One region of the Streptomyces sp. NBC_00647 genome, then DNA from elsewhere that is predicted to be linked to it. Evidence: riboswitches for the same ligand, from Rfam matches in the RefSeq annotation. Region 1 holds a riboswitch; the other holds the start of a gene.

What was found. Region 1 has a riboswitch for cyclic di-AMP ahead of OG788_RS04410 (NlpC/P60 family protein). Riboswitches for the same ligand answer to the same signal wherever they lie in the genome.
Region 2: linked by a shared signal. The riboswitch ahead of OG788_RS32855 (M23 family metallopeptidase) and the one ahead of OG788_RS04410 (NlpC/P60 family protein) in region 1 are both predicted to bind cyclic di-AMP.

What each region holds. Positions count from the first base shown of each region.
Region 1 is NZ_CP109040.1:1,007,210-1,011,414, reverse strand. It holds gene OG788_RS04420 (alpha/beta hydrolase) at 1-588, shown strand, start outside; gene OG788_RS04415 (hypothetical protein) at 663-893, opposite strand; cyclic di-AMP (ydaO/yuaA leader) riboswitch at 1,350-1,522, shown strand; gene OG788_RS04410 (NlpC/P60 family protein) at 1,531-3,336, shown strand; gene OG788_RS04405 (hypothetical protein) at 3,381-3,698, opposite strand; gene OG788_RS04400 (PadR family transcriptional regulator) at 3,847-4,205, shown strand, end outside.
Region 2 is NZ_CP109040.1:7,468,868-7,473,072, forward strand. It holds gene OG788_RS32845 (pitrilysin family protein) at 1-166, shown strand, start outside; gene OG788_RS32850 (M16 family metallopeptidase) at 163-1,551, shown strand; cyclic di-AMP (ydaO/yuaA leader) riboswitch at 1,765-1,925, shown strand; gene OG788_RS32855 (M23 family metallopeptidase) at 1,938-2,702, shown strand; gene OG788_RS32860 (GntR family transcriptional regulator) at 2,900-3,595, shown strand; gene OG788_RS32865 (HPr family phosphocarrier protein) at 3,822-4,103, opposite strand.

The DNA.
Region 1 (4,205 bases):
CCGTCCCGTCCGTGGCATGTCGCCCGTGTGCGCATGCGGCCCTTCGTGCGCGCCGTGACGCGAGCGCTGCCGGACGAGGACGTGTTCGTCGGGCAGGTGCGCTACCGCCACCGGGGGTGGAACGGTGCGGACGCCGACCCGGTCGCCGATGTCCGGCAGGCGCTCGCCGAACTCGCCGATCTGGTGGGGGAGGTGCCGGTGGTGCTCGTGGGCCACTCGATGGGCGGTCGCGCCGCCCTGCGCGCCGCGGCCGCGCCACAGGTCCGGGCCGTGGTGGCCCTCGCACCCTGGTGCCCGGAGGGTGAGCCGGTGGCCCACCTCCGGGACAAGCGTGTGATCGTTCTGCACGGAGACCGGGACCGGGTCACCGATCCCGCGGCGTCGTTCGCCCTCGTCCGCCGTGCCGACGAGGCGGGCTGCGCCGCGAGCGCCGTTCGGGTCGAGGGCGGTGACCACGCGATGCTCCGACGCGCGCGCACCTGGCACCGGGCGACGGGCTCCACGGTCGCCGGGCTGCTGTCCCGGGCCGACGGTGGGCTCGGACCCCTTCTCGCCGAGTGGCCCGGCGGTGAACCCGGGGTTCTCTAGGATCCTGTCCGGCCGATCACGGGGGAGGAGACCGACCGCGCCCGTGTCTCCGCCGCGATCGACCGGACAGGGCCCTAGAGGCCGGTCGAGTCCAGCCGGTCGTCGGGGTCCGGGCCGGTGGAGAAGCCGCGGCGCGGGCCGGCCGCAAGTCGTGCGGCGGAGGCGGGAAGCGGCGTACCTGTCGACGGATCCCAGCTGAGGATCCATTCGAAGTCGCGTTGCAGCCGACGGGCTTCGCTCCGGACGAGCGTCGGTATGTCGCCGCGTTCGGAGATCAGTTGGGCATAGATCGGCGCATCGTGCACGTGGGATCCTCGACTCGCTCGCGTGGTCTTCCGTGCCTCGAAGGTAGGGCCGGGACGCGGTCGCAGCGGTGATCCGGCCAGCTCGGCCACAACCGGTCACGGTGTGACCATCGGACGCCGCCGATGTCGAACGAGGCGTCAGGGAACGCCAGTTCCGTACGCACTTCCGAAAGCCCCGGGACCACGGGCCCGGGTCCGCGGGACGCACGAGCGGCGGGGTGGAAGGGGCTGGACCAGGGCGGCTGGACAGGACCGGAGTTCCGAGCGCCCTCAACGGGGTTGCTCCGCCGCCGTTCTGAGCACGCCGTGTGCCCTCACCGTCGCCCTTCGAGGTCGTGCGATGAAGGTCACGAAAACGTATCGGACATCTGGGACGTGGATCTTCACATGGGGTGCACAACATGGCTAAGTTGGCGACCAGGTCGCCCGACTCCCTCCGGCGAAGCTCGCCGGGCGGCGCGGCCTCCGCCGAGTCCTGGCTGTCCCCGTGGCAGCTGGAGCCGGGGACCCACCGAACTTGGGGTGAATCGGCCCAACCGCCTTACGGGGCAAGGGTCGTAGGGCATACCTTCCGGAACCGTCCGCCCGAACCCGACAGCTAACCCGGTAGGCGGATGACGGAAGGAGTGCCACTCCCATGGCGCCGGAACGCACCCCGCCCACCTCGGGCACCAACCTGCCGAGCGTGCGGGACGCCGCCGTCGCGGCGATGGCCGTGTCGCGCGAGTCGACGCTCGCCCCGACCACGAACGCCCAGCCGCCCGCCGGGCGTGCGGAGCCCACCCGGGAAGAAGTCCGCCAGCGGCTTTCGTCGCTGTACGACCAGGCGGAGAACGCCACCGGCAACTTCAACGCGACCCGGGCCCTGGCGAACCTCTCCCGCAAGCCCGACCGGCGAGCCGCCGGCCAGGGGCGCGCGGACGTCGATCCCGCCCAGGCCGATCTGATGCGGCAGTGGTTCGACGGGGCGCGCTCCCGGCTCGGACCCTCGGTCCCGGCCGTACTTCCGGCCGACAGGCAGCCCGACCGCGGTCAGGCAGCCGCCCGCCCGGCGCAGGGTGCGAGACGTCCGGTGGATGGTCCGACGACGTATCAGGTGGAGCAAGCCGGCCGCCCTGTGGCCGAGTTGACGGCGGCTCCGGCACGGGAGCTGACCGCGGGTCCGACTCCGGAACTGACCGCGCGCCCCGTCCTGGAACTGACAGCGGGTCCGGCGGCCGAGCTGACGGCCGGGAGCGCCCCGGCGGCAGCGGGACCCGGGGCGGCGGTCCGTGCGGCGCTGCCGGCGGCAGCCGCTCCGGACGCCGCGTCGCAGCTGTCCCCGCTCCAGGTCAAGAAGGACCGTGCCCGGCGCCAGCTGGCCGCCGCGCAGGCTCTGCTGTCGAGGCACGCCGCGCGGCAGAGCATGCCGGTCGTGCAGGCCCCGGCGATGGAGTACCGGCCGGTGGCGGAGGAGCCCCGGCTCACCTCGTTCGAGTCGGCACCGTTGCCCACCCCGTTCCCATCGGCACCGCTGCCCACCTCGTTCGAGTCGGCCCCCCTGTCCGCTTCGTTCGCGTCGGCACCGCTGCCGACGTCGTTCGAGTCGGCGCCCCTGCCCGCCTCGTTCGAGGCGGCGCCAGTGCCCACCCAGTTCCAGTCGGCGTCGTTGCCGATCGCGTTCGAGTCGGCGCCCGTGCCCACGTCCTTCGCGTCGGCACCGCTGCCGACGTCGTTCGAGTCGGCCCCCCTGCCCGCCTCGTTCGAGGCGGCGCCAGTGCCCACCCAGTTCCAGTCGGCGTCGTTGCCGATCGCGTTCGAGCCGGCGCCCGTGCCCACGTCCTTCGCGCCGGCGCCCCTGCCCACGTACTTCGAGCCGGCCCCCATGCCGGCTTCGTTCGCGTCGACGTCCCCGCCCGTCGACGCGGGGTGGCGGCAGGCGTGGCCGGCCGGAAGCGACCAGTCGTGGCCCGCGGCCCCTGCGCCCGTCACTCCGACTCCGGGGTTCGACATCGACAGCCTCACGCGTGCCGGCGCCGGAGCAGGAGCCGGCACCGGTGCCGCTCCCGCCGTCGCACCGGTCGTCGCACCGGTCGTCGGCTACGACACCAGGGCCGCGGAGGCGGTCGCCTTCGCCCGTGCGCAGGTCGGCAGGCCGTGCGTGTGGGGCGCGTCCGGACCCGGCTCGTACGACCCCTCCGGTCTCACCCAGGCGGCCTGGAAGAGTGCCGGGGTGCTGCTTCCCCGCTCGACGCAGGACCAGGCCAGGGTCGGGCCCGCGATCGCCCTCACCGGTATCCAGCCCGGTGACCTGGTCTTCTTCCACGCCAACGTGAGCCATGTCGGCCTCTGTATCGGTGGCGGCATGATGATCCATGCCCCGAGTCCCGGTGCGCGGATCGCCGAGGAGTCGATCCACTACGCCGGGCAGGGGGCGATCCACAGCGTCGTCCGTCCGGCCTGAGACAGGCCCGGACCTCCGGAGGAACGTCGTGGTGGCGGGCGCTGTCAGAATTCCCGGTCGATCCCCGTGACGGCGGCCGGCCCCAGCGGGGCGTCGTCCTCCGACAGGCCGCTGTCGCGGAGTGCGCCGGAGACGAGCCGGACGGCCTCGGCCTCGGCGCTTCTCTGGTTCGCCGCCTCGACCTCGAGCCGGACGGAGAACGTGCGGTTCTCGTCGACGGTCAGCAGGCTCAGCTCTTCGGTCTCGCCCAGGTCCGTGTTCTGGGGGTCCTGAGGGCGAAGCCTGCGTTCCACGTCGGCACGGGACGCGTCCGAGAGGCCGTGGACGAATGTCCCGGGAACGGTGATGACGTAGGTGGTCACAGGAACTCCTTGCGTGGGTGCCCCGCGGGCCTGAAGTGCGGTCGGCTGTGTGATCGCCCGTCTACCCCGCATTGTGCCGGGCACCCGGAGCTTCTTCGCGTCGGGCGGCGCCTGCCGCGTGGTGATCGGGTGGCGATACGGTCGCCCCATGGCTGATGCTCGGTTGACCACCGCCTCTTTTCTCGTGCTCGGCATCATCGACAAGTTGGGCGAGGCCAGCGCGTACGACGTCAAGGTGGAGGCGGCCCGTACGGTCGCGCCCTTCTGGTCGGTGCCGCACGCACAGGTGTACGCGCAGTGCGACCGCCTCCTCGAGGGCGGGCTGTTGTCGCAGGTGCGACAGGAGAGCGGCCGCAACCGCAGGGTGCTGACGCTGACGGACCAGGGCAGGGCGGCCCTCCAGGGGTGGCTCGACGACCCCGCCTTCGTCCCGGTGGAGGCGCGGGAACGCGGCATTCTCAAGTTGTGGTTCGGTGGCCGGCCCGAACTGCTCGGTCCCGTACAGCT
Region 2 (4,205 bases), 6.5 Mb from region 1:
CGCCCTGACCGCCGTGCAGCGCGTTCTCGACGTCACCGCGGAGGAGGTCCAGGAGGTCGCCAAGGCCCGCCTGCGCCCCGACAACCGCGCGGTGCTCGTCTACGAGCCGACCGCACCCGAACCGACCGACGCCGCTGACGAGACCGACGAGGAGGCGGCGAAGTGACCGAGCTCGCCACCATGGACTTCCATCCGCAGCCCCAGGCCGGCAGCCCCAAGCCGTGGGCCTTTCCCGCCCCCGAGCGCGGCACCCTGGACAACGGCCTGACCGTGCTGCGCTGCCATCGCCCCGGCCAGCAGGTCGTCGCCGTCGAGGTGATCCTCGCCGCGCCGCTGGAGGCCGAGCCCACGGGCCTGGACGGCATCGCCACGATCATGGCGCGTGCGTTCTCCGAGGGCACCGACAAGCACTCGGCCGAGGACTTCGCCGCCGAGCTCGAGCGCTGCGGCGCCACGCTCGACGCGCACGCCGACCACCCCGGCGTACGCCTGTCCCTCGAAGTGCCCGTCTCGCGCCTGGCCAAGGCGCTCGGCCTGCTCAGTGACGCCCTGCGGGCACCGGCGTTCGCGGACAGCGAGGTCGAGCGGCTGGTGCGCAACCGGCTCGACGAGATCCCGCACGAGACGGCCAACCCGGCCCGTCGTGCGGCCAAGGAGCTCTCCAAGGAGCTGTTCCCGGCGAGCGCGCGCATGTCGCGCCCGCGCCAGGGCACCGAGGAGACCGTCCAGAAGATCGACTCGGCGGCCGTACGCGCCTTCTACGAGAAGCACGTGCGCCCCGCGACGGCCACCGCCGTCGTGGTCGGCGACCTGACCGGCGTCGACCTCGACGAACTGCTGGGCGACACGCTCGGCTCCTGGACCGGTTCGTCCGCCGAGCCGCGTCCCGTGCCGCCGGTGAACGCCGACGACACCGGCCGCGTGATCATCGTCGACCGCCCGGGCGCCGTCCAGACGCAGTTGCTCATCGGCCGTGTCGGCGCCGACCGGCACGACCGCGTGTGGCCCGCCCAGGTGCTCGGCACGTACTGCCTCGGCGGCACCCTCACCTCGCGCCTCGACCGAGTCCTGCGCGAGGAGAAGGGCTACACCTACGGTGTGCGGGCGTTCGGTCAGGTCCTGCGCGCCGCGCCGGACGGCACGGGCGTCGCGATGCTCGCCATCAGCGGCTCCGTGGACACCCCGAACACCGGTCCGGCGCTCGACGACCTGTGGAAGGTGCTGCGCACCCTCGCGGCCGAGGGGCTGACCGACGCCGAGCGGGACATCGCCGTGCAGAACCTGGTGGGCGTGGCGCCCCTCAAGTTCGAGACGGCGGGGGCTGTCGCGAGCACGCTCGCCGACCAGGTCGAGCAGTACCTGCCGGACGACTACCAGTCGACGCTCTATCAGCAACTGGCCGCCACCGGCACCGTGGAGGCCACCGCGGCCGCCGTGAGCGCGTTCCCGACGGACCGTCTGGTGACTGTCCTGGTCGGCGACGCGGCGCAGATCGAGGAGCCCGTCAAGGCTCTCGGAATCGGTGAAGTCAGCGTGGTGGCCGCCGAGTAGAGCCCGCGCGACGAGGGGGCCCTGGTGACTGAAGAGTCACCAGGGCCCTCTTTTACCCGGACGCCGTCCCCGAGATGTCCGTATTGGTATGGAGGTTGCCCTTCTGCCCTGTGGGATGCGCTACAAAAACCGTGATCTGTTTGTTGTTCGAACGACACCCCGTTTAGCGTCTGTCCGACTGTTCGTCAGGCAGTGCGCCGCGCCCGCGGCACCGGACAGTCATCGCCGAGTCCCCGCGTGGCGCGAGCCATGGGGAGCCGGGGACCCACACGTAGTCCCTGGGGTGAATCGGACGCCCTCCCTGAGGGGGTCCGTAGGAGACCTTCCTGCTCCGAACCCGTCAGCTAACCCGGTAGGCGAGAGGGAAGGAAAGGACCAGCCCCTACATGGCGTTCACCTGTGGCACCGGGAAGCATCGTCGTCCGAACCGGGTGCACAGCACGACCACGAGCGCCGTCGGCGTCGCGGCACTGACCACCACCGGTGTCATCGGAACCCTGGCCGCCCCCGCCTTCGCCGCGGAATCCTCCGTCGAGCAGACCGGGCTGACCCAGGCCATCACCATCGGCGACTCGGTCGCCGACCAGATCGACGCCCAGGCCTTCGCGCAGCAGCGCGCCGCGGACGAGGCCGCCGCGCGGAAGCTGGCCGAGCAGACCGCCCGCAAGCACGCCGCCGAGCAGGCCGCGAAGGCTCGCGAGGACAAGGAGCGCGCCGCCCGCGCGGCCGAGCGCAAGCGCCTGAACACCTTCGTCATGCCGATCACCGGTTCGTACGTCTCCACCGGCTACCAGGCCAGCAGCAGCCTCTGGTCCTCCGGCAGCCACACCGGCGTCGACTTCCACGCCGCGTCCGGCACCTCGGTCCACGCCGTCGGCTCCGGCACGGTCGTCACGGCCGGCTGGGGTGGCGCCTACGGCAATCAAGTCGTGATCAAGATGCACGACGGCACGTACACCATGTACGGCCACCTCTCGTCCATCGGCGTGTCCGTCGGCCAGACGGTCACTCCGGGGCAGCAGATCGCTCTCTCCGGGGACACCGGCAACACCACCGGACCGCACCTTCACTTCGAGGCCCGCACGACCGCCGAGTACGGCTCGGACATGGACCCGGTCGCGTACCTGCGTTCGCACGGCGTCAACGTCTGACGACCGCTTCGCCGCTTCTCCACCGCTTTCGATGCCCCGGCTCACCGAGCCGGGGCATCATCGTTTCCGGAGGCCGTCTGTCCAAAAAATATCCATGGATTCAGGCCTGCCATCGGAAATTCCGGCTTCCTGCAATAGAGTCACTGAACAAGCGTCAATCGATGGCGTTTCGCGGGGATTAAAGCGGAGGTCCGGTCATGCGTATTCCGGCGCACTCGGTATGCACGGCGATCCGTGACGACATTGTCGCGGGTGTCTACGAGCGTGGCGGCCGGCTGACCGAGGAACTGCTCGCGCGGCGCTACGGCGTCTCGCGCGTCCCCGTGCGCGAGGCTCTGCGCACGCTGGAGGCCGAGGGCTTCGTGGTCACCCGCCGGCACGCGGGCGCGTGCGTCGCGGAACCCACCGAGCAGGAGGCGGCGGACCTCCTGGAGATGCGCATGCTGCTGGAGCCGCTGGGTGCCGCGCGGGCCGCCCAGCGGCGCACGGAGGCCCACCTCAAGGTGCTCCGGGGCCTGGTCAGGCTGGGGCAGGAGCGTTCCAGGAGGGGCCACAGCGAGGATCTGCGCTCCCTGGGCGGCTGGTTCCACGAGACGCTCGCACAGGCGTCCGGCAGCCCGGCGCTGACCTCCACGCTCGCCCAGCTGCGACACAAGATCGCCTGGATGTACTCGGTGGAGGCGCCGGCCAACCCCGCGGAGTCCTGGGCGGAGCACGGCGGCATCGTGGACGCGGTCGCCCGCGGCGACAGTGAGCGGGCTCGCGCGATCACGGCCCTGCACGCCGAACGTGCGACGTCCGCGCACCGGCTCCGCTTTCCTGGGGGCGGAGATCGGCCAGAGCGTGTGAGAACTTCGCAACATCCCGTAAACATGACGGGCCCGCGTCATTAACACGGGCGCCGTATACAAAGAGGGATATTCGGCAGGGGCCTATTTCTGATGCCCTTTTGTTCGCGTGCCAGGAATTCAGGCGCGCGCTATTCTCGTGGCCGCACGGCGCGGGTCGCTCGTGCCACCGGAGAATTCCTGAACGAGGTACGGAAAACGGCCGAGCCGCGCCACCCGGAGATGAGGGGTGGCGCGGCTCGGCCGTACGTGTCCTGGGTGCCTTGTGGGCTCAGACGGTCTCGGGGAGCTCGTCGAGCCCCTCGGCGACGAGCCTCGCCAGGCGGTCGAGAGCGGCGTCCGCGCCCTCGGCGTCCGACGCGAGGACGATCTCCTCGCCGCCCTGGGCTCCCAGGCCGAGGACCGCGAGCATGGAGGCCGCGTTGACGGGGTTGCCGTCGGCCTTGGCGATCGTCACGGGGATGCCGGAGGCCGTGGTGGCCCGGACGAAGATGGAGGCGGGGCGGGCGTGGAGGCCCTCGTTCCAGCCGACGTTGACGCGGCGCTCAGCCATGTGATGCTGCCCTTCGGGTGTTCCGGGTTGTCTAGACCAGTGTCCCATATCGTGAAGCGTGCCCGGACGGTCCCTGGTCCGTCCGCGGCGACGGCGGACCGC